DNA from 2 places in the Trinickia sp. genome. Region 1 is predicted to be linked to the other one. Evidence: riboswitches for the same ligand, from Rfam matches in the RefSeq annotation. Region 1 holds a riboswitch; the other holds the start of a gene.
What was found. Region 1 has a riboswitch for ZMP and ZTP ahead of ACO1XS_RS17770 (LysE family translocator). Riboswitches for the same ligand answer to the same signal wherever they lie in the genome.
Positions count from the first base shown of each region.

Region 2: it holds a riboswitch for ZMP and ZTP, as region 1 does, so the genes downstream of both, glyA (serine hydroxymethyltransferase) here and ACO1XS_RS17770 (LysE family translocator) in region 1, are expected to answer to the same signal.

Region 1 is NZ_JBMRBK010000063.1:172,625-187,525, reverse strand. Features, by position in the region: gene ACO1XS_RS17800 (oxidoreductase) at 1-315, shown strand, start outside; gene ACO1XS_RS17795 (hypothetical protein) at 436-816, shown strand; gene ACO1XS_RS17790 (LysR substrate-binding domain-containing protein) at 826-1,794, opposite strand; gene ACO1XS_RS17785 (nuclear transport factor 2 family protein) at 1,893-2,288, shown strand; gene ACO1XS_RS17780 (DUF899 family protein) at 2,467-3,207, shown strand; gene ACO1XS_RS17775 (hypothetical protein) at 3,255-4,172, opposite strand; gene ACO1XS_RS17770 (LysE family translocator) at 4,284-4,916, opposite strand; ZMP/ZTP riboswitch at 4,944-5,041, opposite strand; gene ACO1XS_RS17765 (phytoene/squalene synthase family protein) at 5,050-6,138, opposite strand; gene ACO1XS_RS17760 (DMT family transporter) at 6,239-7,144, opposite strand; gene iaaH (indoleacetamide hydrolase) at 7,814-9,268, shown strand; gene ACO1XS_RS17750 (MFS transporter) at 9,373-10,866, shown strand; gene ACO1XS_RS17745 (DUF2784 domain-containing protein) at 10,898-11,281, shown strand; gene ACO1XS_RS17740 (hypothetical protein) at 11,720-13,132, shown strand; gene ACO1XS_RS17735 (thiamine pyrophosphate-binding protein) at 13,200-14,900, opposite strand.
Region 2 is NZ_JBMRBK010000020.1:75,101-90,001, forward strand. Features, by position in the region: gene ACO1XS_RS03765 (type IV pilus modification PilV family protein) at 1-312, opposite strand, end outside; gene ACO1XS_RS03770 (GspH/FimT family pseudopilin) at 309-896, opposite strand; gene nrdR (transcriptional regulator NrdR) at 1,058-1,537, opposite strand; gene glyA (serine hydroxymethyltransferase) at 1,544-2,791, opposite strand; ZMP/ZTP riboswitch at 2,963-3,062, opposite strand; gene ACO1XS_RS03785 (SDR family NAD(P)-dependent oxidoreductase) at 3,365-4,111, shown strand; gene ybgC (tol-pal system-associated acyl-CoA thioesterase) at 4,237-4,707, shown strand; gene tolQ (protein TolQ) at 4,866-5,543, shown strand; gene tolR (protein TolR) at 5,554-6,003, shown strand; gene tolA (cell envelope integrity protein TolA) at 6,000-6,998, shown strand; gene tolB (Tol-Pal system beta propeller repeat protein TolB) at 7,108-8,400, shown strand; gene pal (peptidoglycan-associated lipoprotein Pal) at 8,420-8,923, shown strand; gene ybgF (tol-pal system protein YbgF) at 8,942-9,691, shown strand; tRNA gene ACO1XS_RS03825 (tRNA-Lys) at 9,776-9,851, shown strand; gene ACO1XS_RS03830 (hypothetical protein) at 9,929-10,201, opposite strand; gene ACO1XS_RS03835 (SDR family oxidoreductase) at 10,990-11,253, opposite strand; gene ACO1XS_RS03840 (LysE family transporter) at 11,492-12,124, shown strand; gene ACO1XS_RS03845 (non-ribosomal peptide synthetase) at 12,140-14,026, shown strand; gene ACO1XS_RS03850 (beta-ketoacyl synthase N-terminal-like domain-containing protein) at 14,030-14,901, shown strand, end outside.

The DNA.
Region 1 (14,901 bases):
TATGTGAAGTACGGTCTCGATACACAGGAAGACCAATTGAAAGCGGGTCTTCGCCCCGGCGACGCGGGCTTCGGCGCGGACAATCCGCCCGCCACGCTTCGCGTGCTCGAAGGCGAGCGTGAAATCGAGCGGCAATGGCCGACGCTCACCGGTGCATACCCCGAGTTCTATCGGGCGCTGGCCGCGTCCATTCGCGATGGCGAGCCATTCCCGGTCTCGCCGCAAGATGCAGTCGATGTCATGACGATCATCGAGCTCGCCGAGCGCAGCGCGCGCGAAGGGCGACGCCTGCGATTCGAGCGCATGGGGGCTTGACCCGCCGCGGCACCGCGCCGATCGTTGTCATCGCATTGGGCATCTGGCGCGTTTATCCCCCGGAGGGGAACGTCGACCGCGGCGCTCCCTGCCGTGCAAATCACAAGGGATAACGAAACGATGAAAACAATGGTTCGCGCGCTCGCTTGCAGCGCATTGATCGCGTCGCTGAGCGCCTGCGTCGTCAATCAGCCACCGCCGCCGCGCCAGGTCGTTGTACCGGCACCCGCACCGGTGCTGCGCCCGAACCCGCGCGAGGTCGCGCTGGAGCGCTTCGGTCAGGTCAACAGCCGCATCGACAATCTCGGCCGCCGCATCGACTGGCACGTGAACGGAGGCTATTACCCACCTCCCCAAGGCAACGCCCTGCACCATCGTCTTGACGTCATTCGCCAGGAAGCGCGCGATATGGCCGCGCAGCACGGCGGCGGCCTGTCCGATGAAGAGCAGCGCGTGCTCAATCACGAACTGGACGGTACGGCGCGCGCAATCGGCGAATGACGCCATCGCTCACGCCTGAGCGATCGAACCTTGGCCGTCTTCGTTGCGCGCGAGGGTAGTCAGCGCGGCGGCGAGCGTTCGTATCTTCCGCTGCTCGCCGCTTTGCGACGGGTAGACGAGAAAATACGACGCGCCGTTCAGCGCGACTTCCTCGAACGGTGCAACGAGCACGCCTTCGCGCAGCCGTTCGCGGGCCATGCGCGGATCGCCGATGGCCACACCGTGGCCGTCGGCTGCCGCAGCCAGCGCGAGTTCGAGCGTATCCAACACAGGCCCCTTCGTGACATCGATACCCGCGCCGCCGATCGCATCGAGCCAACAACGCCACTCCGCGCGACTCGGCCCGGCATGCAGGAGCACCGTTCGTCTCAGGTCGTCAACGGAGCGAATCGATGCGGCGATCGCGGGAGCACACATCGGCGTCAGCGACTCGGGAAAAAGCTGGACCGCCTCCATGCCACTCCATGGGCCCCTGCCCCGCACGACCATCGCATCGATATCCTGTCGAGCGAAATCCGGGCGGTCGTCCGATGACGTGGCGATGCGCAGTTCAACGCCAGGCATCGCACGCTCGAGCTGTGCCATGCGCGGCAAGAGCCACCGCACGGCAAAAGTCGACGGCAATCTCAACGTCACGATCGAGATCTCGTCGATTCGCGTGCGCGCGTAATCGCTCAGTTCAGTGAGCACGCGCAACGCGACTTCGAGCAAGCGCTCGCCTTCGCGCGTCAGCGTCAGCCCCCCTGCATGGCGAACGAACAGTGCACATCCATAGTGCGCCTCGACCTGCTGGACTTGCCGGCTCACGGCGCCTTGCGTGCGGCACAGATGAACCGCGGCTTTCGTGAGGCTGCCGAGGCTCGCCACGGCGACGAAAACCTGCAGGCCCGCGAGCGTCGGAAACGGACGCGTCAGTTCGGCGAGCGGGTATGCAAGCGGCTCATGGCCCGTTTGCGAATTTTTCGATTGTTGGTTCATCTGGGCGTCGATATCGTCTGTCCCGAAGCCGCCCCACGTGTAGCCACATAGAGATCGCGCGTGCGGTATTTGATAACGGATGAATGGAGGAATTCGCAATGACATCCGCGCAATCACTTTATACCAGCCGGATACGCGAGTACCTGAGCCAACTCGAACGCGGCGATGCGGCGGCGATTTGCGCGCTCTTCGCGTCTGATGCGCAGGTGTATTCGCCCTTGCTGGGCTGGGTGTCGCCTCGCCCGTTTTTCGAGAAACTGTCGGCGGCGTCGGGGCAAAGCAGCATTACGCCGATCGATGTCTGCGTCAGCACGACGGGCGCCGCACGTGCCACGGGATATTTCGTCTATGAATGGGCGCTCAAGGACGGGCCGACCGTGCGCTTTGAATGTGTCGATGTATTCGAGTTCGACGAGGCGGGTCGCATCGCGCGGCTGCTGATCATCTACGACACTTATCCGATTCGCGCATCGCTCGGCGGCAGCTTTTCGTAAGCGCCACCAGCCTCGTGTGACGAGCGGGCGCGAAAAATGCAAACACGGAAAACTCATGGCGATGTGTCGATTCTGGCGAGGCTCGTTCGTCGTCGAAAAGGGGGGAGCCGATGCCGAGGCGAGTCATCGATACCGGCGCTCCGCCCCCGTTCGTTCGGCACTCCTGAGGAGACGCTCCATGAATCAAGCAGACACATCCACACCCGCATTGAAGCCCGCCACACTCCTTGCTCAATCGAAGTACCGCTTTCCCGGCGAAAGCGAGGCATACCGCAAAGCCCGCAATGCACTGCTCGAACAGGAAATCGAATTGCGGCGCCAGATCGAGCGCGTCGCGGCGATGCGCCGCGCGTTGCCGCTCGGCGGCGCCGTGCCGCAGGACTATCGCTTTCAAGGCGAGCACGGCTCGACAACGCTGTCCGACATGTTCGGCAAGCACGATACGCTCGTCATCTATAACTGGATGTTCGGCCCACGGCGCGAGCGTCCGTGTCCGATGTGTACCTCATTTCTGAGCGCGCTCGACGGCGAGGCGCGCGACATCGAGCAGCGAGTCGCGTTGACCGTCGTCGCGCGATCGCCGATAGACCGGCTCATCGCATTCAAGAAGGAAAGAGGTTGGCGCTACCTGCGGCTATTCTCGTCCGGCGAGAATACCTTCAATCTCGACTACGCACATGAAGACCCGGAAACGGGCGACAATCCCGCGATCAATGTGTTCGTTCGCCGCAACGGCACGGTTCATCACTTCTATGCGGGTGAAATGGGGCCCGAGACGGCCGATCCCGGGCAAGATCCGCGCGGCGCGCCCGATCTGATGCCGCTTTGGACCATTCTCGATCTGACGCCGGGCGGGCGCGGCACCGACTGGTATCCGAAGCTCGATTATCCGGATGCGAATCAGGCGACGCTTCGTTGAACGTGATACCGGGTGGTTCCCGGCGCGAACCGGCAGCCCGGCACGTCTTAATCGTCAAGGCCGCTCGAGGCTGTCGTGCGCTGCTCCGGAGTCAGCTCTTCATCTTCGACCGCATGCCGCAATGCGGCGAGCGTGGCCTCCCGTTCGACGCGAATGGCATGGGAATTCAGCGAAAGACTCGCGAGGATGTGGACGTATTCGCCCGAGCCGATCTCGCTCTTGCTCTCGGGCGCTGCCTTATGCTCCTCCCAGAGCCCTTGGGCCGCCCGCAACACCGCTCGATATACATCGGTTCGCTCGGCATCATCCTCCACCGATGACGTCGCTTCGGCCATTTCGGCTAATGGCTCAACGCGGTGAGGCTTGAATTCCACTGCGCCGATAGCGTTCAGAACGAGCATCGATGCTTGGAAGCGCTCGTCAGCGGGAAACTCGTCCGCCGATATTCGCATCGCTAAAGTGGAAAGCGGTTTCGGGCGCTCGCGTCCCGGGATCTCTCGACCGCCGGTCACGCGTGGCATCACGTTGCGAAGGTTAACCTCAGGTAGCGGCGGTGGTCCTCCCACTCCCTCTAGCGCCAGTACCGCTTTCACCTCAGCCAGATTGCGGACGCCGCGGGCACGCGCGTCGACTTGCTCGCTTTGCTCGTATGCGATCCGTAGCCGATCCGGTAGCCAATCGTTGTTCAGCACTCGCAAAGTGGTGATTTTGCCCGCTCGGTCGAGGAACGAGGCCAAGTCGGCCCTAAACTCGTCGCCCGGGTCCTCGGACGACGATGCCGGCGGTGTCGAAGCGCTTGCTGCCGCACCCGGTAAGCCGCTAAGGCGCGGATCGATAGACCCTCTCGGCTTGGCAGCATGCGGAGGCTGCGCGGCATCGCCCCCCGCTTTGTCAGCGCCCTCGCCGCCTTCACCATCGATCGGCTCCGGCAGCCCGCCGCCTATTTTCCCAGGACCTTCAACCATATCGCTCACCATTCAAAACGAGTACGGTCGAAGTCTAGGGTGACACAGCGTGCGCTACAGCCGCCGTCCGAAGCGGCATGCCATGAAACGCATTTTCGAGCGATTCCCCCTTCAGCGCCGCGCTTCCGTCGCCATTCTGACCGCGAGCCCCGCCAGTACCGTGCCCATGAGCCACCGCTGAGCGACGAGCCAGAGGGGCCTTCCGGCCAAAAAGCGAGCAATGGTGCCAGCAGATAGAGCGACGACCGAGTTGACAGTCAGGCTCGCCACGATCTGGAGGGAGCCAAGCGCGAGCGACTGCGCGAGGAAGTGGCCGTGTTGCGGATCGATGAATTGCGGCAGCAACGACAGGTAGAGCACCGCAATCTTCGGATTGAGCATGTTGGTCAAAAAGCCCATGACGAAGAGCTTGCGCGGACTATCGGCCGGCAGATCGCGGACTTGGAACGGCGAGCGGCCGCCCGGCTTGAGCGCCTGCCATGCAAGGTAGCCCAGATAAAGCGCGCCGCCGAAGCGCAGCAGATCGTAGGCAAGCGGCACCGCGATCAGCAAGGCCGTAATGCCGCATGCCGTGGCAACCATATACAAGACGAAGCCAAGTGCGACGCCGCCCAGTGAGACCAGGCCGGCGGCGCTGCCCTGACAGATGGAACGGGAGACGATATAGACCATATTCGGGCCGGGCGTCAGCGCCATGCCGAGCGCGACGAGGCCAAAAGCGAGCAACGAACTGGACGTGGGCATTGCATCACTCCTCGGAGAAGGAAAGAAGGACGACGCCCAGGCGCGCGGCAATGCACCCGCTTCACGGGCACTGTCCGCGTTTCCCGATGGTGGTCCATCTCCAGGCGCCAGTCGCGCGGACTCGGCGATTATTTCACGATCGAGCGGTACTCGCTTGCCCGCCAACACGGCCACCGATGCGCGCTTCGATCGTGCCGATGAGCCGTTCCGCCCAAGCGTTCAAGGTCCGTGTCGACATGACGACCATGCTCGATTTCGCAACGATGCCGTACACGCGCGAACGGCCGATCTTCGAGACGCATGCCGGATCGAGCCATCGGTCGTTGTCGACAAGCAGCGCAAGCGTCTCGAGGCCGATCAGAATCGGCCAGATGCAGGCCAGACGCAAACGGACCGAGCGCGCAGGAATCGCGAACGTATAGGCCAGCGCATCGCGGTACAGTTCGAGCGTCTTGCCGACCAGTTCGAACAGGAGCGGCCGGGCGCGCGACGAGGCATCGGGGGCGAGCAAGTCTTGCGGCGTCAATGCGAAACGCTCGAGCATCCGCTCAGGCAGGTAGCAGCGCCCGATACGCACATCCTTCGCGCAATCGCGCAGCACGTTCGTCATCTGCAACGCCTTGCCGAATCGGACGCCGTGCTCGATCATCGTCGCGGCCGCCTCTTTGAGCGTGCCGGGTAGATGCGAGTAGGTCATTTTGGTCCAGAATTCGCCGACGCAGCCCGCCACGAGATAGGTGTAGCGGTCCAGATCGTCGAGCGTCGCGAGCGCGCCGAGCTGGCCCGAACGTTCGTCAGGGAAGGTGCGCAGATCGAACTCCATGCCCATCGTCAGCGTAGTCACGATCTCGCGCACCGCGTCCCGGTCTGCCGTATCCAACTGCGTCAAGGCGTCGAATGCGCCACCGAGCGATTCGAGCAGCAATTTTTCGTCGGCATGCCCTTGCTGGCTCGCCACGTCATCCCTGAGGCGACGCACGAGCGAGCCATCGTCGGGCGGCGCGCCATTCACGCTGGCACGCAATGCAAGCAAGAGCTCGAGCCGCTGCGCCGGGTCGATCAGCGATGTATCCGCGATCGTATCGGCCGCGCGCGCGAGCAGATAGGCGAGCGCAATGGGGTCGCGCATACCGGCGGGCAAAATGCGCAGCGTCAGGTAAAACGAGCGTGAAACGCTCTTCAATAGCGGACCGAGTAAAAAGGCCCGGACGGATTCGGACATAGAGGGAATCGGATGTATTCGGATCGATGCAACGCTGCCGCATTGTATCCGGCCACCCGATTCCGCCCGCTTGCGCTGAACCGGTTCAACCCACGAGACACTAGCCGCGCGGCTCACGCGTCATCTCGCGAGGCGCGCTGTGCACCTTCTCCTTGTTGCGAAGCGTCAGGGCCAGCCCGGTGAGAATCAAGATCATTCCGATGACGTCTCTCGGCTGCAGCGCGTGGCCGAAGCACAGGTAGTCCATCAGCGCCGTAATGACGGGCACGAGATAGAAAAGGCTGGTCACATTGACCAGATTGCCGCGGCGCACGAGCCGATAGAACAGCAATTGGGCAAGCACCGAGATGACAATCCCGAGCCAGAGTACGGAGACGGCGAGCGGTGCGTCCAGCCGTAACCCGTTCCATTCGGCAACCCCGAGAGGCAGCGAAAGCAGCAAGCCTACGAAGTTCTGCAAGGGCAGCACGTCCATCGGTTCCTGCACGATGCGCTTTTGCATGATCGCCCCCGCCGTAATGCTCGCAAGTGCGGCGAGGGCGAGCGCGAGTCCTTCGGTCGTCGAAGGATTCAACGCCGATGCGCCGCGAAACACGATCGACGCAAGGCCCAGCATCGCCATGAAAAGACCGGCCATCCGCATCGCCGAAAAACGTCGCTCGGTGACAACGAGCGTGGCAATCGGCTGTGCGCCGAGAATGGCCGCCAATAGCCCGGGCGTCAGTCCTCGCTCGAGCGAAAGGAAGTAGCAGATCGAATAGCCGCCCATCATCAGCGCGCCGGTGGCGGCGACATGGACGCGCGTGCCGCGCGCCGGCAACCAACGATGCCGCCATGCACCGATGAGCGCAAGCATGATCGTCGCAAGCGCAAAGCGCATCGTCAGAAACGTCGAGGCGCTCGCATGCGTCACCCCGATTTCCGCAAAAATGGCGCCACTGCTCCACAGCAGAATAAAAAGCGCAGTCGCACCATAGGCCGCCAAAGCGGTTTTGAACCAAGCCATGAGTTCACCTGCCAGTCGAATTCGTTGAACTGGCAGACCGGCACACGTCGACGGACACGCGCACGCATCCGCACGCGCGTACTCGCGCACCCGCATGTGCGCCCTTTGGCGCAGCTACGCGGGCCGAACGGCCGGTCTGCAGGAGAAAACGAAGTGTCGGCGCTTAGCCGAGCACCGCCGTGTGTGGCGGTGCAAGCGCTGCGACGACCCGCCCGAACGGGGGCGGCGAGGCGACAGGAGGAGGAAACGCAATGAGACAGCAGCGGCGCGCAGCATCGAGCGATGTCTCGATGCCGCCAACGGCGAAACGCGAACGCGCTGCACTTTTCATGAGGAAAACGGGTTGTGGGGCTGCCGTTGAATGAATGACGCAGGTTTGAAGACTACTCGCAACGGCCCGGGCGTGCAATCGGAGCACCGGCGTCGGTTTGCGGGGACCTGAGCAGCCGTCCGATACACCGGTTGATATATTGACTGAATAGTCATAATATCAAGCAAGGTATCGACGCGTGATCGGCGGCGACGCAGGCAAAGCTCGGGGCCGCTACTATTACTGGCTGACACGTTATTCAGCTTTTCGCGCTCGATGCACATCGCGGCCGGCTGCAACGCCGCTATTTATTGACCATTCATTCATAAATAAGCACCCGCCGAATCAGGAGATACCGCATGACCTCATCGACCATCGCGCAACCCTGGGCATTGGACGCACGGCAAGCTGTCCAAGCGATACGATCGGGGCGGCTGAAAGCCGTCGACTATGTAACGGCACTGCTCGCGCGTGCCGACACTTACAGCTCGCTTCACGCGTTCATCACCCTCGAAACGGAAAGCGCCATTGCGGCTGCTTCGCGAATCGACGCCCTCACCGGCAACGAGCGCGCGCGCTACCCGCTCGCCGGCTTGCCGATTGCCGTCAAAGCCAACATCAACGTCAAGGGCACGCGGACTTGCGCCGGCACACCGGCGCTCGCAGGTTTTGTCGCACCCACCACCGCGCCGACCGTGACACGGCTCGTCGAGGCCGGCGCCATCGTGCTCGGAAAAGCGAATATGCACGAGCTGGCTGTCGGCATCACGAGCACGAACCTCGCTGCGCACGCCGGGCCGGTTCGCAACCCCTACGATCGCTCGAAGATACCCGGCGGCTCATCCGGCGGCACGGCCGCGGCGCTCGCCGCGCGCATCGTGCCCGCCGGGCTAGGGACGGACACAGGCGGCTCGACGCGCATTCCCGCGGCACTCACCGGTACAGCCGGCTTGCGGCCCTCGGTCGGAAACGGCGGGGCCGAGCGTCGCTACCGCAACGAACACGATGTCGTGCCGATCAGCCATACGCGCGATACGGTCGGCCCGATGGCGCGCACCGCAGCGGACCTCGCCTTCATCGACGGCATCGCGACCGGCGATACCGCGCTGCCCGCAATCGAGCTCACGCGTTTGCGTATCGGCCTGCCGCGCGATTGCTGGCGGCAACTCGACAGTGCAGTCGAAGCGATTGCCCATGCGGCGCGCGAGCGCCTCGAAAAAGCTGGTGTGACGTTGGTCGATGTCGAGCTGACAGAAATCATGTCGATTTGCGAGCGCATCAGCCTGCCCATCGCGTTTGCCGAGCTCGGCGACGATGTGCCCGCGTGGCTCGCCGCAAACGGCGCCCCGGTGCGAACGCTCGGCGCGTTGGCCGAGCGCATTGCGAGCCCCGATGTCAGGCGCATCTATGAGGCGACGCTTGCCGGCACCTACGCCGAGGCGTACCCGCATGCGATTCAAGTCTTGCGCCCCGAGCTGCAACGACGCTACGCATCGATATTCGATACGGCGGGCCTCGATGCGCTGCTCTTTCCGACTACGCCGCTACCCGCAGTCGACATCGACGACATCGAAGGCTCCGCCGTCGTCACGATCGGCAACGGCGAGCCCATCGACGAAATGGCCGCCTACTTGCGCCATACCGATCCGGCGAGCATCGCCGGCATTCCCGGTCTGTCGATTCCCGCAGGCCTGACACCGTCGGGCCTGCCTGTCGGCATCGAGATCGACGGTCCGCTCGGTAGCGATCGCAGGCTGCTCGCCATCGGCATTGCATTCGAATCGGTGCTGGGCGCGCTGCCACCCCCCTTTTGACTCGAGCGGCGCGACAAGCGACGAATGGCGAACGGCGAACGCGCGCAACGCGTCTCATGTGTCCTTCGATGCGAGCGTTCGCCTCTTTTTTGAGGCCTCGTACCATGATCAGATCCGACTCCCTTCGCACGACGACTCGTTCGACGCCACCTTCGGCAGGAAAGGAGGCAGCCGCCCAAATCGATTCCCGTGGCGACACGGCCTATGGCACGCGATCGAGCGCCGCTGCGTTGGTCGTGCTGCTGACGGGCGCGTTTCTCTCGCCGCTCGATTACTTCATCGTCAATCTTGCATTGCCCGCTATTCGCAGCGGCCTGGGCGCAAGCAGTGCCGAGCTTCAATTGATCGTCTCGGCCTACACCTCCGCCTTTGCGGTGCTGCTCGTCACAGGTGGGCGGCTTGGCGATCGCTTCGGCCGCAAACGCCTCTTCATGGGCGGCATGACAGGTTTTCTCGTTGCTTCGCTGTTATGCGCCCTGGCACCGAGCGGCGCGTTTCTCGTCTCGGCGCGCATCATGCAGGGCGCCTCGGCGGCCATGCTCGTGCCGCAAATCCTCGCGACCATCCGCAGCGCCTTTCCGAAAGAGCAGCAGACGGCGGTCATGAGTCTCTATGGCTTCGTCTATGGCTTCGCATCGGTCGCCGGACAGATCGGTGGCGGACTGCTCGTCACGCTGCACCCGTTCGGGCTCGGATGGCAATCGATCTTTCTCATCAATCTTCCGGTAGGCGTGCTCGCACTGGCAGGCGCATGGCGCTTCGTTCCCGAAAGCCGTGCCGCACGCACGGAGGGCAACGATTGGCTGGGTCTCACGCTGCTATCGGCGTTCTTCGCCCTCGTCATTTATCCGCTGACTCAGGGACGCGAAGCGGGCTGGCCGCTCTGGGCGTGGACGATGCTCGCCGCCAGCGTGCCGGCGCTCGCCGCTTTCGTGCTGGCGGAGTATCGCGCGCATCGCGCCGGGCGCGACCCGCTCGTCGAGCTCGCTTTGTTCGGCAATCCTGTGTTTTCCGTCGGGCTCGTGCTGGCGTTCTGCTTCTATTGCGATAGCGCCTTTTTCCTCACCTACGGCATCTATCTGCAGTCGGGCCTGGGATGGTCCGCGCTCGCCGCCGGCGCGGCGGTCTTTCCGTTCGGCGCAGGCTCGATTCTCGGTCCGCTGTGCTCACCCGCCATCGTGCGCCGCATCGGCAATCATGTCCTCACTGCCGGCTTCGCGGCGCTTGCGCTCGGGTTCGCCGCGACAGCGGCCGCCTCGCTGCGGGTCGTGCCGGGCGGCCTGTTTTACGCGGGCCTGGTCGTTGCGGGCGCCGGGCACGGTCTGGTGCTGCCGAACGTGGTGCGCATCGTCATCGGCGAAATTCCGCCGGGCAAAGCGGGGCTCGCGGGCAGCATCGTCACATCGATGCTGCAAATCGGCTCGGCCTTCGGCGCGACGGCGATCGGCGGCCTGTTCTTCTCCGTCGCGGCCGAGGGGGCGAATGCAGCACGCCACGCGCAGGCTTATCGCGATAGCATCGCCGTCGTGGCAACGCTCTTCGCCGCTTGCATCGTTATTGCTGCACTGATGTCGGGAAGCGCGCACCGGCGTCGCTGAAACCGGGCGCGTTGCGGTCCGTGCGCCAAACATGTCCATGACTACAGTGCTCGCCGATACGGTTTTGATCGTGCACGCGTGCGTCGTGCTCTTCATCGTGGGCGGCTTCGCGGCGATCTGGTGCGGTGCCGCACGCCATTGGCGCTGGGTGCGCGAACCGCGCTTTCGCTTCGTTCACCTCGCATCGATCGGCATCGTCGCAGCGCTCGCCCTCCTCGGCGTGCCGTGCCCGCTGACCACGCTGGAGGCGTGGCTGCGCGAGAGCGGCCCGAGTTCGCAAGGCTTCATCGCCTACTGGGTCGGGAGGCTTCTTTATTACGATCTCCCCGGCTGGTTTTTCACCGTGGTCTATGCCGGTTTCGCGTTCATCGTGCTGCTGACGTGGCGATTCGTTCCGCCGCGGCCGCGTTCATAACGCATGCCTGCCGGGCTGCAATAGTCGACAAGATTCAGTCGAATGTTAAACAGCGAACATCCGCCGGCCATTGGCAATTGATCTCGCACTGAGGCGAGCCCATAGTTCTGACTAAAGTGACAGAAGGCGAACCGCCGCGCCCCATGCGAGCCCCGCGTTCGCTCGCCGGTACATCGGCAATCTCAGCAAACATGCGCGTTCGCGCGGGCGCGCCGCCATCGAAAGCTTATGCAGACGGAAGCCACCTCACAGTCGGCCGCTCCGGCGCCTTGCGTCAGATGCGGCGCAGCCGTGGGCTCCGACGCCCTGCACTGCCCGCGTTGCGGGCAGCCCGTCTTGCGGCAAACGCGCGTGCGAAAGGCCACGCGTCCGGCTCCTCCGGCTCCTCCGGCGTCGCCGGCGCCACCCGCGCGCCCCGCGCTCGGCACCACCGCACCGATGCGCCGGCGCCTGCTTGCCGCGCTGCCGCACCGCCTCACCTCGGGCGATTCGAACGGGGCGCGGCGCTGGGGAGTGTCGGCGAGCGTGGCATGGATACTGTTCGGCTTCGCGGCCATCTTTGGCGCTGTCGTGGCCATCGACGAGCACGATAACGCTCAAATGCTTTGGCCGACCCCGGCGGACCCGCCCTCGCGCGGCACCCAGGAAACGCAGGAAGACCGGCCGCAGGCAGACCGCCCCCCCCCTCAACAGGACGCCCCCGCAACGCACGCCGCGTCACGCTCGGCTCTGCAGGCGCTCTCTTCGGCGGCGCTCGTCGATTTGCTTCGACAACAACTCGATACCGTACGCCACGAGAATGCCGCCGACGCCCAACGCACCATCGGCGGCCCGCCTGCGCATAACCGCCCTGCGGCCGTTGCGCCAGGCGGCGAACCGGCAAACAGGACCGCGGCGATGCCCGATGCGAAGCGCGCCGCGGCAAGCGCTGCGGCTGCGCCGCGCAAGCCGGTATCGCCCACGCTCGCGAAAAAGGCTGCGCCGCAGCCATCGGTCTCGGCTCATCGGCTGTCCGCTCAAGTCGCAGCACCGGTACGCCCTCCGGCAAGTCCCGCGCCGTCGACACCGCAATCGGAAGCGCTCGCCTCGACACAGCCGGCCGCCTCCGACCCGTTGCACGCAACAGTCGCACCGGCTACGCGGCCGACCGCCGGGACGGCCGAGGCCCCCGCTACACAAGCGCAAGCTCGGACACTGCCGCCCAGCCCGGCCTCCGCCGCACAGGCGCCCCGTATCGCCGAACAGCGGGTCGCACCGGACGCCGAGACGTCGCCCGTGCCGGCAGGGCCATCGCCGGCATCCCTGACATCCGCGGCACCCGCCCCGCTCGCCACGCCGGCAGTCATCCCGGCGCCAGCCGAGCGTGGTGACGAAGCGCATCCTCGTCTGCGCCCCGGCTGCGCGGCAGGCGGCGATAGTGCGGACTGCAAGGAGACCGCATCGCCTACCGATACGAGCGGCTCCCACGCACCGCCCGCGGGGCAATCGAATGAAGTCTGGTCGGGTGCGGTGAAGCGGACTCCGGCGGCCTCGGCAGCAGCGGCGTCCAGCGCGGATCATGGCCAAGCCGCGCAGGCACAGTCGCAGGCGCAGACACCGGCGAAGCGAGTGGCGAAGAACCATACGCCCAAACAGCACTTGGCCTCGGCGGTATCGACCCGGGCCGTTCGACGCGCAACGGAGCGCACGGCCGAGCGTACTGAAGAACATGGAGCAGCATCGTCGCCATTGGCGATGGCCAAGCAGACCTGGCACACGGTGCTATCCGAGATCGAGCCCCGCGAGCGGCTCAAGCCGGCGCGGACCACCGAGGTGTCGGAGTCGCATACCGAAATCTACCGTGGCCATTGACTGACGTCTGAACCGGATGCCCCGCGCGGCGCAGCGCGGACGGCGACGGCCCGCGCGAACCGGGGCATCATGCTCCGGCGCGCGCCTTGCGCCCCTGTTCCCGAATCTGTTCGAGCGTGGCGGACGGCGTGCTGACCTCCTTCGGCACGCGGATTTCGATCAACGCCGGCAAGCCGCTGGCGATCGAACGCTCGAGCGCGGGCAAAAATTCGACCGTCTTGACGACCGTCTCGCCATGCGCGCCGAACGAACGCGCATAGGCAGCGAAGTCTGGGTTGGTCAGCGCCGTGCCATGCGGCCGGTCAGGATAGTGGCGCTCCTGATGCATACGGATGGTGCCGTAATGACCGTTGTTGACGACGATGAAGATCGCATTCAGGCCGTACTGCATGGCCGTTGCCAACTCGTGGCCCGCCATCATGAAGCACCCGTCGCCGGCAAGGGCCACCGCGATCCGCTCGGGATAAAGCGCTTTGGCTGCCAGCGCCGCGGGTACCCCATATCCCATCGCCCCGCTCGTCGGTGCCAGTTGCGTCTTGAAGCGCCGATAGGCGAAGTGCCGGTGCAGCCAGATCGCGTAGTTGCCCGCGCCGTTCGAAACGAAAGCGTCTTCCGGCAGCCGCTCGCGCAGTTGCACCATGATTTCGCCCAGCTGCACGTCGCCCTGCATCGGGCGTGGCCGGTGCCATTCGAGGTAGGCGCGATGCGCGTCCTCCGCGCTGCCGGCCCACGCGGGCGCCGCGCCCGGCTCGAGTGCCGCGAGCGCCGCCGCGATCTCAGGCATGCCCGAAACGATCGGCAGATCGGCCGCATAAACGCGCCCGAGTTCCTCCGCCCCCTGATGCACATGGACTAGGGTCTGCTTCGTTTTCGGAATGTCGAGCAGCGTATAGCCGCCCGTCGTCGCTTCGCCGAGCCGCGGGCCGATCGCCAGCAGGAGGTCCGCCTCGCCGATGCGCCGCCCGAGCGCCGGATTGATACCGAGCCCCACGTCGCCTGCATAGTTCGCATGCGCATTATCGAAGAGGTCCTGATAGCGGAAAGCGCATCCCACCGGCAATTGCCAGTTTTCCGCGAAGCGGCGTATGTCGTCGCAGGCGCCCGCCGTCCATCCGCTGCCGCCGAGAATCAGCATGGGCTGCCGCGCGTTCTCGAGCAGTGCGCGCACGCGCTCGATTTGCGCCGGCGCCGGCGACGCGGCGACACGCTGAAACCGGGGCGCCGCCGGCACGGCCGGGCAAGGGTCCGAGAGCATGTCCTCGGGCAGCGCCAACACGACCGGCCCCGGTCGTCCCGAACACGCAACATGAAACGCGTGGCTCAGATACTCGGGAATGCGCCGCGCGTCGTCGATTTGCGCGACCCACTTCGCCATTTGACCGAACATGCGTCGATAGTCGATCTCCTGGAACGCTTCGCGATCGAGATGCTCGCGCGCGCATTGGCCGATGAAGAGAATCATCGGCGTCGAATCCTGAAACGCCGTATGCACGCCGATCGATGCATGGGTGGCGCCCGGACCGCGCGTCACGAAAGCCACGCCGGGCCGCCCCGTCATTTTTCCGGTCGCCTCGGCCATGTTGGCAGCCGCCGCTTCGTGCCGGCAAACGAACGTGCGGATATGCGCATCCTCGTCATGAAGTACATCGAGCACAGCGAGAAAGCTCTCGCCCGGTACGCAGAAAACGCGATCGACACCCTGCGCGAGCAAGGCATCGACGATGAGACGTGCACCCGTCGTGGAAACGGCGTCAGCGGCGTTGACCATG
Region 2 (14,901 bases), on a different contig from region 1:
CACCGCGACGAATGCGGCACCGCCACCTGCATCGCGTACGACGATGTCGCCACGCGGCAATGCCTGCATGGCCTGGGCACGCCAGTACTCCATCCCACCCGCCGCCGCGGATCGTTCGCGCAGCGCATCGGCGGCAGAAGCCGCAATCAGCGATGCCACCTCGCGCTGCGCAGAACTCTTTTCGGTACGCACGGCCACGAGCTGGCTCGAGATCGTGCCAACAAGAGACAACGCGGCGATGCCCAGTGCGATCGCAACTTCAAGCAGCGAGCCTCCAGTTTGCCGGCCCGGGATTCGCGGCGAGGCATTCATGCGTGCCGCCCGCACTCGGCGCTCACCCTCGCCCTGCCGCCGGCAGCGATCGAAACGCAGCGCCTCGCGGCTTGCGCAGACGCACCATGACGAGCGCCTGTCGGCGCGATCTCGAAGCTGCGAAACCCGCCGATCACCTGCCCGGCTGGCGGGCGAAACCGGATCGCATGCGCGGCGCCGCGGATCCGCACGCCGGGCGCCGGAACATGCGTGCGCAATACCCGCTGTCCGTAACCGGTTTCAAGCGCGACGACCCAACCCGTCGCCCAATCGACGGGAACACGGTCCCGGCCGAAGTCATATCCGCCGTTATGGACGCATCGTCCATAACCATCAGTGCGGCAAATCACGACCGGCAAACCGATACGAACCGCTTCGCTGCGCGCGTACGACATGCTCGCCAGCAATATGCGCATGCTCGCTTCGACGCGCTGGCGTTGCTGCCAGGTGGCAAACGACGGTATCGCCAGCGTCGCGAGCAACAGCATCACGGCGCAGACGATCAGCGTTTCGACGAATGTGAATCCGCGCGCGTGCCGCGCACGTCGGCGCTCAATGCCTGCCCCGCTTGCACCGAACCGCATTCCCAGCTCCGTTGTCCGTTGTTCGATTCGATCAATCTAGCGGACGTGCACGTACAGCACCATCGTCCGTTCGGCCGAGTGGCGAGCAGGTATCGACGCGCCGACAATGGCGCGTCACGTCAATATGCAAGGGAAGGAAAACGATGAAACGACGAGACCGATCAACGCTTGCGCGACGGTTTGGCGGGAGCGGCGCGACGAAACTCTTCGATGACGTCCTCGAATTCGGATACATCCTCGAAGCGCCGGTAGACCGATGCAAAGCGAACGTAAGCGATGGTATCGAGCTGACGCAGCTCGTTCATCACGAGCTCGCCAAGGCGCTCGCTGCGCACTTCGCGTTCGCCGCTGCCCAGCAATTGATACTCGATGCGGGCAACCGCCGCGTCGATCGCGTCCGCCGCAACGGGGCGCTTTCTAAGCGCCAGTTGCATGCTCGCGACGATCTTGCGGCGATCGAATTCGGTGCGGCTGCCATTCTTTTTCACCACCGCCGGCAACATGAGCTCGACTCGCTCGTACGTCGTGAAACGCTTGTCGCAGGCCGGACACCGGCGGGGGCGCCGAATCGCGGCGCCGTCCTCGGATACGCGCGAATCGACGACCTGGGTATCCTCGTGCCGGCAAAAGGGGCAGCGCATGGTGGCTCAGCGATAAACCGGGAAGCGCTTGGTGAGTTCGGCAACCTGCGCGCGCACGCGCTCGATCGTCCCCGCGTCTTCCGGGTTCTCGAGCACGTCGGCAATCAGATTCCCCACTTGCTCCGCTTCTTGCGCACCGAAGCCACGCGTCGTCATGGCGGGCGAACCGAGGCGGATCCCGCTCGTGACGAACGGCTTTTCCGGATCGTTCGGAATCGCGTTCTTGTTGACGGTGATATGCGCCGCGCCCAGCGCGGCTTCGGCCGCCTTGCCGGTGATGTTCTTCGCGCGCAGGTCGACCAGCATCACGTGGCTTTCCGTACGGCCCGACACGATGCGCAAGCCGCGCTTGACGAGCGTCTCGGCCAGCACGCGCGCATTATCGACCACGCGCTGCTGGTAGGCCTTGAACTCAGGCGAGAGCGCCTCCTTGAATGCGACAGCCTTCGCGGCGATCACATGCATGAGCGGGCCGCCCTGAATGCCGGGGAAGATGGCCGAATTGATCTGCTTCTCGTATTCGGCCTTCATCAGGATCACGCCGCCGCGCGGGCCGCGCAGGCTCTTGTGGGTCGTCGTCGTGACGAAATCGGCATGGGGAACCGGATTGGGATACACACCGGCGGCGATGAGCCCCGCATAGTGCGCCATATCCACCATCAAATACGCGCCGACCGATTTCGCGATCTTCGCGAGGCGCTCGAAGTCGATCTTCAGCGCGAACGCCGATGCGCCCGCAACGATCAGCTTCGGCTTGTGCTCCTCGGCAAGCTTGGCCGCGGCGTCGTAGTCGATGTCTTCCGCCTCGTTCAAGCCGTAGCTGACCACATTGAACCATTTGCCGGACATGTTGACCGGCGAGCCATGCGTCAGGTGACCGCCTTCGGCGAGGCTCATGCCCATGATCGTATCGCCCGGCTTGAGCATCGCGAAAAAGACACCCTGATTCGCCTGCGAGCCGGAGTTCGGCTGCACGTTCGCGGCCTCGGCGCCGAAGATCGCCTTCACGCGCTCGATGGCCAGCCGCTCGACGATGTCGACGTATTCGCAGCCACCGTAATAGCGCTTGCCCGGATAGCCTTCGGCGTATTTGTTGGTGAGCTGCGAGCCCTGGGCGGCCATCACGGCCGGGCTCGTGTAGTTTTCCGATGCGATCAGTTCGATGTGTTCTTCCTGACGGCGGTTTTCCTGTTCGATCGCTTGCCAGATCTCGGGATCGATGGCGGCAATGGTGCTTTGGGCTCTGTCAAACATACGGATTCCGTTGAAGGTTTACAGGTTGGCCGAAATGCGCGGAATGCATACGAACGTACGCTTGCACTGGATGGCGGAGGGGCCGGCACTGGCGTGGCGGAAAATTCGAATGATCGAAGCTCCGTTGCACCCGCGGGGCAACCGCCGCTGCGCAAGCGAACGCGCGCGGTTTTCGGCTGCCCAGGCGAACGGCAAAACGGCACCTTGCGCTTCACGGTGGGTCGCTCCACCTTGACCCCGGAGGGTGCTATCGCCAGTTACGCAAGGGTTGAGCGCGTTAGTGTACTGGCAGCGCAACCAATAGGCAATTGGCCGGCCACAGTGCCAGCACGGCCGCATCGCGGCGGGCTTGCGCGTACCGCTTACCGCGCCAACCCGCCCGCGAAAGGTACCCGGAGCCCTCGGCGCGCGCCCGCCACTCCACCGAAAGCATTTCGAAAGAATTGGAAGCCTTCATACCGCGACCGGGATACGGCGGGTATCATCGGCCCGTTCCGTTTTTCGCCTTCGGTAGTTCTTGCTTATGCCGGCAAGGCCATGAGGCCTGCCGGGTTCGACCAGCCAGGAGCAGCAATGATCGTTTTAGTCACGGGCGCATCCGCCGGCTTCGGCGCCGCCATCGCTCGCAGTTTCGTCAATGGCGGCCACCGCGTGATCGCCACCGCTCGCCGCCTCGATCGCCTGGAGGCGCTCGCCGAGGAGCTTGGACCGGCACTTTTGCCGCTCGAGCTCGACGTGTGCGACCGCGCCGCCGTACAAGCGTTGCCGGGGCGGCTGCCCGAGGCGTTCGCGTCCGTGGACGTGCTCGTCAACAATGCGGGGCTCGCCCTTGGACTGGAACCCGCACAGCGGGCCGATCTCGACGATTGGTCCCGGATGATCGAGACGAACTGCACCGGCCTCGCCGCCGTCACGCATGCTCTGCTGCCAGGAATGGTCGAGCGCAATCGCGGCCATATATTCAACCTCGGCTCGACGGCGGGCAGCTACCCGTATTCGGGCGGCAACGTCTACGGGGCAACGAAGGCTTTCGTGCACCAGTTCAGCCTGAATCTGCGCGCCGACCTCTCGGGTACGGCCGTACGCGTCACCTGCGTGGAGCCGGGGCTCTGCGGCGGCACGGAGTTTTCGAACGTGCGTTTCAAGGGAGACGACACCAAGGCAGCCGGCCTCTACCGCGGTGTAACGCCGCTTTCGCCGCAAGACATCGCCGATTCGATCTACTGGATCGCCACGCTGCCCGCCCACATGAACGTCAATACGATCGAGCTGATGCCGGTGGCGCAATCGTTCGCGGGCTTGTCGATCCATCGTGGCTGAAACCGCTCGGCAACGCCCGCGCTCCGAGCGCGTAGGCATGGCCGGACGACCGTATCCGGTGCCCTGCGTCCCGCGCTCGACATGTAATTTCGAGATGGTCGTACGGGTTCCGGTAAAATGCGCCCATGAATATGCCTAGCAGTCGCCCAGCAACGGGCCGCGGCTTTTTATGGCCGCTGCGCGTGTATTACGAAGATACGGATGCGGGCGGCATCGTCTTTTACGCGAACTACCTTAAGTTCTTCGAGCGCGCGAGAACCGAATGGCTCCGCGCGTGCGGCATCGAACAAGGCCGCCTCGACCGGGAGATCGGGATCGTCTTCGTCGTACGCGGCACGGCGCTCGACTATCGAGCGCCCGCGCGTCTGGACGATCTGCTGACGATCGAGAGCCACATCGAGCGGCTTGGTCGCGCGAGTGTCGATTTCGTGCAACACGCGTGGTGCGACGATCGCCTGCTTGCCACCGGCGAGATTCGCGTCGCCTGCGTCGAGCGCGCCACGTTCAAACCCGCGCCCATTCCACCCGACGTGCTCGCAGCGCTGCGGCGAGGCCCCGGCGTCGTGCACGCCGGAATGTCAACGGCCGATGCATGAACACCGTTGAGAGTTCGTCAGTGGCCTTGTATTGTCCGCATCGTTACCCATTGGAGCCCGGCTGCGCGTGCCGCCGAGCTTTCAGGTTGCCGACTGGGACCGCTTCGGCGGCTTACCGCCCGTGACGGCCGCCCTTCGGATGCAAAAGCAAAATATCTATGAACAACGCACAAGATCTGTCGATTATTTCTCTTGTCCTCAACGCGAGCGTCCTCGCGCAGGCCGTCATGGGGCTCTTGCTGCTGCTGTCCCTGATGTCCTGGACGTTTATCTTCCGCAAGTGGTTTGCCATTCGGCGCGCCCGCGCGCAAACTGAACAGTTCGAACGCGACTTCTGGTCGGGCGGCGATCTGCAAGCGCTCTATCAGAGCGCGGCAAACAACCGCCATACGATCGGCGCGCTCGAGAGAATTTTCGAATCGGGCATGCGTGAATTCTTGAAAGGCAAGGAAAAGCGCCTGAACGATCCCGGCGCAATCCTGGATGGCGCGAGGCGTGCCATGCGCGCAGCGTTTCAGCGTGAAATGGACGCACTCGAAGCCAATCTCGCGTTCTTGGCATCGGTCGGCTCGGTGAGCCCATATATCGGCTTGTTCGGTACCGTATGGGGGATCATGAACGCCTTCCGCGGTCTCGCGAACGTGCAACAGGCAACGCTCGCAAACGTCGCGCCGGGGATCGCCGAGGCGCTGACGGCGACGGCGATCGGCCTTTTCGCCGCTATCCCGGCCGTGGTGGCATACAACCGTTACGCGCACGACATCGATCGCCTCGCGATCCGCTTCGAAACGTTCATCGAAGAATTCTCGAATATCTTGCAGCGCCAGGCGCATTAAGGAGCACGCGATGGCCGGCTCGACCAATCGTTCGTCCATGCGCGGCAGCCGCTCCCGCCGCGCGATGTCTGACATCAACGTCGTCCCTTACATCGACGTGATGCTCGTGCTGCTCGTGATCTTCATGGTCACGGCGCCGCTCGTCGCACCGTCGATCGTCAATCTGCCCACGGTGGGCGGTGCCGCACCGCAACAACAAACACCGCCCGTCGTGGTGAATATCGGCGCGGACGGCAAGATGAGCGTTCGTTACAAGGACGACGCGGGCGCGACGCAACAGGAACAGATGACCCGTGCGGAGCTGACCGGCTTCGTGACCGAGCGCGAAACCTCGCACCCCGATCAGCCGGTGGTCATTGCCGCTGACAAGACGGTCAAGTACGAAGCCGTGATGCAGGTCATGTCGGATTTGAAGGCGCGCGGCGTCAAGCGCGTTGGGCTGCTCGTTAAATCGCAATGAAACCCGGCAAGTCGGATTCTTTCCCCCCGCAACCGCCCCGCGAACGCGGGACGACGCGCGCGTTCACGCTCGCGCTCTTGATGCACGTGTTGCTCGGGTTGTTCCTCTATCACGGCATTCATTGGCAAAACAGCACGCCTGCGGGGGCTGAAGCCGAGTTGTGGACCGATATTCCGCAGCAGCAGACGCCGCCCCCGCCGGCCCCGCCCGTGCGTGTAGCGCCGCCTGCTCCGCCGGTCCCGGACGAGCAGGCCGACATCGCGCTGCAGCAGAAAAAACGCCAGCAGCAGGAAGCCGCCGCGCGAGCGGCGTTGCTCGAGCAGCAGGAACGTCAGCGGCAACTCGCCGAGCAAGAGGCACAGGCGAAACGGCAGCGCGAGCTCCAGCAGCAGGCCGAGCTGGCCGCGCAAAAGGCCGCGGCCGACAAACTCAAAAAGCAGCAGGCAGAGAAGCTTCGCCAGCAGCAATTGGCCGAGCAGCAAAAGCAGGAGCAACAAAAGCAACAGAAGGAAGAGGAACTCAAGCAGCAGCAGCTCGACGCGCAAAAGAAGGCGGAGGCCGAGAAAGCGGCGAAGGCCAAGGCCCTGGCGCAGCAGCAGGCGAAACAAAAACAGCAGCTCGACCAGGAGCGCCGCGCGCGGCTCGCGCAGTTGCAAGGCCTCGCCGGTGAAAGCTCGAGCGGCAACGGGCTCGCCAAGGGCGGCACCGGAACGGGCTCGGGCGGCACAGCCGCCTCGCCCGGATACGCGGACAAAGTGCGCAGGCGCGTGGCGCCGAACGTTCATTGGCCGCCGGACAACTCGCTCGAAACCCTGATCGCCGTGCGTTGCGCGCCGACGGGCACCCTGCTGTCGGCAACGATCCAGCACAGCAGCGGCAACCCGGCATTCGACGACGCCGCACTGCGTGCGGTACGGGAGTCCGATCCAATGCCGCTCGATACCAATGGGCAGGCGCCGGCGAGCTTTTCCATCAAGGTAAGGCCACCGCAATAACGAACGCCGCGGGGTGGCAAAGTCGGTGCGATGGACCGGAAGCGGGAACGAAAGATGCACTCGACGGTCTCTTTGCAGTTGTGACAACTTGTTTTTTGGGATTTCTCGCATGAGTTTGATGACGAAGCTAGGCTTGAAGACATGGGTGGCGTCGTGCCTGATCGCTGCATGTGGTGCCGCGAACGCGGAGCTGACCGTCGTCGTGACGGGCACCGGTTCGGCGCAACTTCCGATCGCAACGGCGAATTTCGCGAATGAAACCAGCGCACCGCAGCAGATCAGCGCGATCGTGCGCGAGGATCTGAAACGCAGCGGCAAGTTCACGAATATCGATGCGGGCAGCGCCCCCGTCTCCGAGACCGATTCGGTCGATCTTGGCGGTTGGAAGGCAAAAGGCGCCGATGCGTTCGTCGCGGGCAGCGTGACGCGCGCCGCGAACGGCACGTATGAAGTGCGTTTCAAGCTGTACGACACGGCCAAGCAGCAAAACCTCGGCGGCCTGTCGCTGACCACCCCGGAAAGCGGTCTGCGCATGACTGCGCACAAGATCGCCGATTACATCTATCAGAAGCTGCTCGGCACGCGCGGCGTCTTTGCGACGCGGCTTTCCTATGTCGTCAAGAGCGGCAACCGCTACTTGTTGCAGGTCTCGGATTCCGACGGTCAAGACGTGCATGTCGCGCTGTCGAGCCCTGAACCGATCATCTCGCCGGCGTGGTCGCCTGACGGCACGAAGGTGGCCTACGTATCGTTCGAAAAGCGCAAGCCGATCGTGTATGTCCACGATTTGCCGACGGGCAGGCGCGTCATCATCTCGGACCAGAAGGGCAACAACAGTGCGCCCGCGTGGTCGCCGGACGGCCGCACGCTGGCGGTCGCGCTCTCGCGAACCGGCAACACGCAGATCTTCGCAGTCAACGCGGACGGCAGCGGCTTGCGGCGCCTTTCGCAGAGCGGCTCGATCGATACCGAACCGGCCTACTCGCCCGATGGGCAATGGATCTACTTCACGAGCGACCGAGGCGGCCAGCCGCAGATCTACCGGATGCCCGCGCAAGGCGAGCAAGCGGGCGCGGCGCAGCGCGTGACTTTTACGGGTAGTTACAACACAAGCCCGCGTGTGAGTCCGGACGGCAAGCAACTCGCGTATATTTCGCGCGTCGGCGGTGCATTCAAGCTCTACGTGCAGGATTTGCAAAGCGGCGTGGCAACGGCGCTTACCGATACGACACATGACGAATCGCCGAGCTTCGCGGCGAACGGTCAGTACATCCTTTACGCCACTCAGGTGAACGGCCGTGGCGTGCTGGCCGCAGTTTCGACGGACGGTCGGACGCGGCAAATCCTGTCCGTTCCGGGCGGCAGCGTACGCGAGCCGTCCTGGGGTCCGTTTATGCAATGACACACAAGGAGAGTAAGAAATGATGTCGAAACTTCGTATGGTGTTTGCAGCGTTGCTCGTGGGCGCGTTGGCAGCCTGCCATTCGGGTGTGAAGCTCAATGACAAGGGAGCCAATGGCACGGTCGGTCAACAGCCGAATCCGAACGCAGTGGCGCCCGTCACCGTCGACGAGCTCAACAATCCGAACAGCCCGCTCGCCAAACGTAGCGTGTACTTCGACTTCGACAGCTATTCGGTCAAGGACGAATATCAATCGCTGCTGCAGGCCCATGCGCAATACATGAAGAGCCACCCGGACCGCCACATTCTGATTCAGGGCAACACTGACGAGCGCGGCACGAGCGAATACAACCTCGCGCTGGGTCAAAAGCGTGCCGAAGCCGTGCGCAGCGCGCTGCGCACGCTCGGCGTGCCCGATTCGCAAATGGAAGCCGTGAGCCTGGGCAAGGAAAAGCCCTTGGCTAGCGGTCATGACGAGGCGTCGTGGGCGCAAAACCGCCGCGCGGACATCCTCTATCAATAACCGTAACAGGCGACGTATATGAAGCACCGTTTTTCCTGGCTGCGCGGCGTCGCAGCCGTCGGCATGGCTGCCTCGGCGCTTGTCGCGCTGCCTGCTCACGCCGGCATATTCGACGACGACCAGGCTCGTCAGGCGATTCTCGACTTGCGCAGCAAGACCGATAATCTCTCGAGCCAGTTGTCGGCGGCCCAGCGGGCGCTCCTCGACCAGTCCAATCGCATCGATCAGCTCAATCAGCAGGTCGCGACGTTGCGCGGGCAAAACGAGGACATGGCCAACCAGCTGACCACCCTGCAAAAGCAGCAAAAGGATTACTACACCGATCTCGACGGTCGGCTCAAGAAGTTCGAGCCGCAGCAGCAGACTGTCGATGGTGTGCAGGGCACGGTGGAGCCGGGCGAAACGGATGCTTTCAACAAGGCGTCGCAAGAATTCCGGGCGGGCGACTTCAAGACGGCCGCGGCATCGTTTCGCGATTTCATCGCGAAGTACCCGCAAAGCCCCTATCAGCCGACGGCGCAGTACTGGCTCGGCAATGCGCTTTATGCGCAGCGGGACTACAAAGGTTCGACCGCGGTCTGGCAAAACATCGTCAAGAACTACCCGCAGCATCCGCGCGCGCCCGAGGCGTTGCTGGCAATCGCGAACAATCAGCTGGAACAAGGTCAGAAGGCGCAGGCCCGAAAGACGTTGCAGCAGATCGTGTCGCAGTATGCCGGCTCGGAAGTCGCGCAATCGGCGCAGACCAAGCTGGGGCAGATCAAGTAAGGAGGCGGGTCGGGCGGCACGGCAAGACGGCGCGAGCCCAAGCTTGACGATCCGCCCTCCCCCCTCTATAATTTTTCGTCTTTCGGGTCGTTAGCTCAGCTGGTAGAGCAGCGGACTTTTAATCCGTTGGTCACTGGTTCGAATCCAGTACGGCCTACCAAGAAAATCAAAGGGCTGCGCGTTGCGCGGCCCTTTCCGCATCTGAGCCATCGGCAACCGCCAAACGTCCGGCCCCGGCTACTGACTCGAACGGCGAGCGATTCGCCACACGACCGAGCCTCCCCATACGATCAACGCGGCGACAACGAAGCTGGCAACCAACAAAACGCCAGCAACGACATCCTCGTGGCCCTCGACTCCCACCGCGCCGAACATGCGAAACAGCGGATCGAGTACAGCGTAGCCCCGTTCACTGTGTAGCCACCCGGGGATAGCACCGATTCGCGTTAGAGCGAGAAACACCGGCAGCGTTAGCACGACGGCCAGCAGCGCGCTCAGCAATCGCCTCATCGCACCTCCACCGTTCCTTAGTACTTGATGTTCGTGCCCGGAATCACGTTCGTCTCTTGCGCCAGGAGGAATTGGCGCAGCTTGCGTTAAGCGCAAAAACGCAACTGGCTGGCATGACGCGGCCCTCTTTTGTCTTATGAATTATAGGGGACGGCGCCGACTGCGCTCCGAGTCCGACCCAGTCTGTCGTCAGGGACGGCGAGTAAGCACGGCAGCCTCCCACCAGCGTTTTCGCAGCGGCTGCCCCTGCTTCGCAGCTGCGGGGTAAGGGAATCACGAAGAATGTGACGATGCGCCTACCGAAACATCAGCGAGGGTATCGATCATGTCCATGTCCACTCCTCCGGTTGGAGGTCCGCCGCCCGCCAGCGACAACGGCAATGTCGACAACGCGGAGCAGACCAGCGACGCCAAGGAAGGCGAACCTACTGCAGCCCCAGAAGCATCCGGCACGGTAGGCGGTCTTCCCAAGCGCAGCCCGTTCGCCTCGGGCGCCCAGCATGCACACACGCGCCAATTCAATTCCACGGCTCCAAGTTTGGAACCCACCTCGACGGCCGTACCGCGCACAGATCGCCCGCCACTGAGCCGGCCAGCACCGCGAGATCTACGCGCGGCCTTCGGGCGCAAACCACCGGAATCACCGGCCGACGAGGCGACGACACCCGACCCGACGGAAACGTAGGCACCGAAGCAAACAGATGCGGTAACAACGAACCGCAGCGTTGGCATACAGGCCCCGCTCCCGTTAGCGCCCAATTCAACCGGGGCCAAACCGCGCCTACCGCCTACCGCCGTCGGCCCGCAGCCATGAGCTGCTTGCCCATCATCCCCTGCGAATCGTCGGAAACGACAAACACCGCAACGCCACGGATATCGTCAGGCCGGCCGGTACGTCCCAGCGGCGTCCGGCTGGCCGCGTGAGCCTCCCTATCCGATCGACGACACCCGCTCCGGGTGCCTTCGTCACGACAACGCCCGAAAGAGCCGAATTGGCCAGCACGCAAAATTGCGGATCGACCATTCGAAGCTGCATGTTTAAAAAAATTCACCGACAACGAAAGTGTTTGATTTTCGCTTCATTGCATTCCGCCATTGATAGCATTGTCGTCTGAGTTGCCGGACCACTCGGACAAGTCCGCGAACTGGCTTTTGCGATCCGAACAGAGGCCAGCGTCAGAAACTCCTTTCCATAAGCGTTGAAACGCGCGCGCACGCCCCCGCGACGGTTCGTCACGCATGTGGCGTTCGACGGCATCAGCGCTCGCCTATTTCTCGAAAACTGCCACCATGAAAATCGATACCTGGATTACCTGTTTTCTCGCCTCCTGGATCTTCTCGCTATCCCCGGGTTCGGGTTCCGTGTTTTCAATGACCAACGGACTGAATTATGGATTCAAGCGTGGATACTTCGGCGTCGTCGGTCTGGTACTCGGCCTCTGGTCGGTATTTTTCGCGGTAGTGGTTGGACTCGGTGCGGTGATTCAGGCCTCGCCGATAACGTTTAATATCATCAAGTGGGCTGGCGTAGCCTACCTCTTTCACCTCGGATTCGGCCAGTGGCGCGCCAAGGGCGCGCCGATCCATGTTTCGCGCTCCGACACGGCCAAGATCGGCGTCCTCAAGCTCATCGGCAAAGGCATCGCACTGAACTCGGTGAACCCGAAGGGTTACCTCTTCATGCTGGCGGTCATTCCGCAGTTCATCGACTCGAACGCCCCGCTGACATCGCAGTACATCGCTATCGCCCTGACCTTCGCGTTCACCGACCTCGTGGTGATGGCCGGCTATACGGGCCTTGCCTCGAAAGCACTCGTCTATCTGAAAACAGAGAAGCACATCGCAATGCTGAACAAGACCTTCGGTTCGTTGTTCATGCTGGCGGCGATCGTGCTGGCGACGTTCCAGCGCGTCGTCCACTGAGCCATGAACCAGTCCATGAACCGTGATCCCGGTCAGCATACGTCCGACCTGTCAGGAGGGCCTGCGGTGCACGAACTGGTACGCCGGAGCTGCGCACGATACGCCGATCGGGTCGCCATCGAGGAACTCGGGCAGGCCGTCCGTTACGCCGAGCTGGCGCAACGGATCGAAGCGATGCGCTTGCGCTTGGCTCAGATCGTCGCGCCCGGCAGCGTCGTCGCCGTCGTGGGTCATCGGAGCGTCGAGACCATCGTGGCGGCTTTAGCCGTCTGGTCGCTTGGCTGCGTGCTGATGAACGTGGACGACGGCTTGCCGGAGGAACGCCAACACCTGATGTTCCGCAGCGTCCCGCCTGCCGCAACGCTGCGCTGCGGCGCGACGACGCAAGTCGAACTGGCCCAGGCGTCACCGGCCCGCTTCGCGCCCGTCGACATCGACCACGCCTACATCGCGTTCACCTCGGGATCGACCGGGCGCCCCAAGGCGATCCTGGGCAGTCACCAGGGTATGTCTCACTTCGTGCAGTGGCAAAGCCGCGAGTTCGGCATCGGCCCGCACGACCGCTTCGCACATCTGACCAACCTGTCATTCGATGTCTGGCTACGAGACGCCTTTACGCCGCTAGCCAGCGGCGCAACTTTATGCGTTCCCGACTATCGCCATCTCGGCGCGCGCGATCTCTTCGATTTTCTCGAGGCGCACGCCATCACCGCCATGCACGTCGTACCATCGGTCGCCAATCACTGGATCAACAGCGCGCCCGCGCGCCCGGCCATCGCCACGATGCGGCTGGCGTTCTTTGCCGGCGAACCGCTGGAGGGCGTGCTCGTGCGGCGATGGCAAGCGCGCTTTCCATCGTGCGAAGTGATCAACCTCTACGGCCCCACGGAAACCACGCTCGCAAAGCATTTCAAACGCGTGCCTTCACAACCGCTCGATGGCGTTCAGCCCGTGGGCCATCCGATTCCCGGATCGACAACGCATATCCTCGATGAGCAGTTGCGCCCCTGCGCCGAGGGCGTCGTGGGCGAAATCTGCATCGAGACGCGCTGGCGTTCGCACGGGTATCTAGATGAGGCGGGCCTGCGCGCGCCGTTCGTGGCCTTTCAGCCACCAGATGGCCCGACCCGCAGCGTCTATCGCACTGGCGATCTCGGCCTGCGCAGCGCCAGTGGTGAAATCGAAATCCGCGGCCGTCTCGACGATCAAGTCAAGATCAATGGCGTGCGCATCGAACTGCTGGAAGTGAAGTCCGCAATCGCCTCGTTTGCGGGCGTTCGCGACGTCTTTGTCTGCGCGACGGGGGCAGGCTACCAACGTAGCCTCGTGGCTGTCATCGAGGCTGCGCGGGACATCGGCGCGCCGCTGTCGGTGCATCTTCGCCGACTCCTGCCAGCCGCGATGGTGCCCTCGCGGATCCTGACGCTCCCCGCGTTGCCCCGATTGCCCAACGGCAAACTCGACAGAACCGAGTTGTCCCGTCTCGCCGCGGCAAGCCCTCCGGCGACCCTGCCGACGGCGGCGTCGCTTCGCTTGGGCGGCGCGACGGCGACGGAGCGGCTCGAGTCGCTATGGAGAGCCGTGCTGCGATCCGACTCGGTCGATCCGCATCGCAACTTCTTCGAGTCGGGCGGCACATCGTTGACGATCGTCGAATTGCACGCCCGCCTCGAGGAGACGTTTCGGATTCGGCTTCCGATCGTGCGGCTCTTCGAGCACGTCACACTCGCCTCGCAAGCCGCGATGCTGGCTGGCGACGCGGGCTCCGGTAGGGCCGCGGCGCCACGAGCGCCTACCGCATCGCACGGCGTGCGCACGCGCATCCTGGACGCGCGACGTCGCAGCCCCCGACCAACGCAATCTCACTGGAGCGAGCGTCAGAACCCGGACGCTCAGGCTTGAACCATGACCCTCACTGACTGCGAATATGACGACAACGCCATCGCCATCGTAGCGATGGAATGCCGTGTTCCCGGTGCCGACAATGTCGACAAGCTCTGGGAACTCCTGCTGGAAAATCACTGCACGATTCAGGATCTGAGCGACGATCAACTCGCCGACGCCGGCGTGCCGCCAGCGTTGCGATCGCACCCAGACTACGTCAAGCGCGCCGCAATTTTGGAGAACGTCGACAAGTTCGATGCCGCCTACTTCGACATGAGCGCTCGCGAGGCCGACGTGGTCGATGTGCAGCAACGGATGATGCTGGAAGCCGCGGTGACGCTGCTCAACCGCGGCAACATCGATCCCGCCCGTGGCGGACGGCGCATTGGCGTATTTGCGGGCTCGAGCTTCAGTTCTTACCTGTTCGGCGTGCTGGAGCAGCCGGAACTCGTCGACGCGCTGGGCGAAATGCTGGTCCGCCACGGCAACGACAAGGATTTTCTGGCAAATCGGATCTCATACCAGCTGAATCTGCAAGGCCCGAGCGTCAACGTCCAGACCTCCTGCTCGACCGGCCTGGTGGCGGTCCACAGCGCTGTGCAGAGCCTCTTGCTGGGCGAATGCGACCTGGCGATCGCGGGCGCGGTCCACATCCGCCTGCCTCAGCAGGCCGGCTACAAGTACCAGGCCGACGGCGTGCTTTCGCCCGATGGCGTTTGCCGTCCATTCGATGCCGACGCTCGCGGCACCGTCTTTACCAATGGCCTCGGCCTCATTTTGTTGAAGCGCGTGCGCGACGCCGTCGAAGACGGCGACGACATCGTGGCCGTAATCGCCGGATCGGCTATCAATAACGACGGGTCGAAAAAGGTGGGATTCACTGCGCCCAGCGT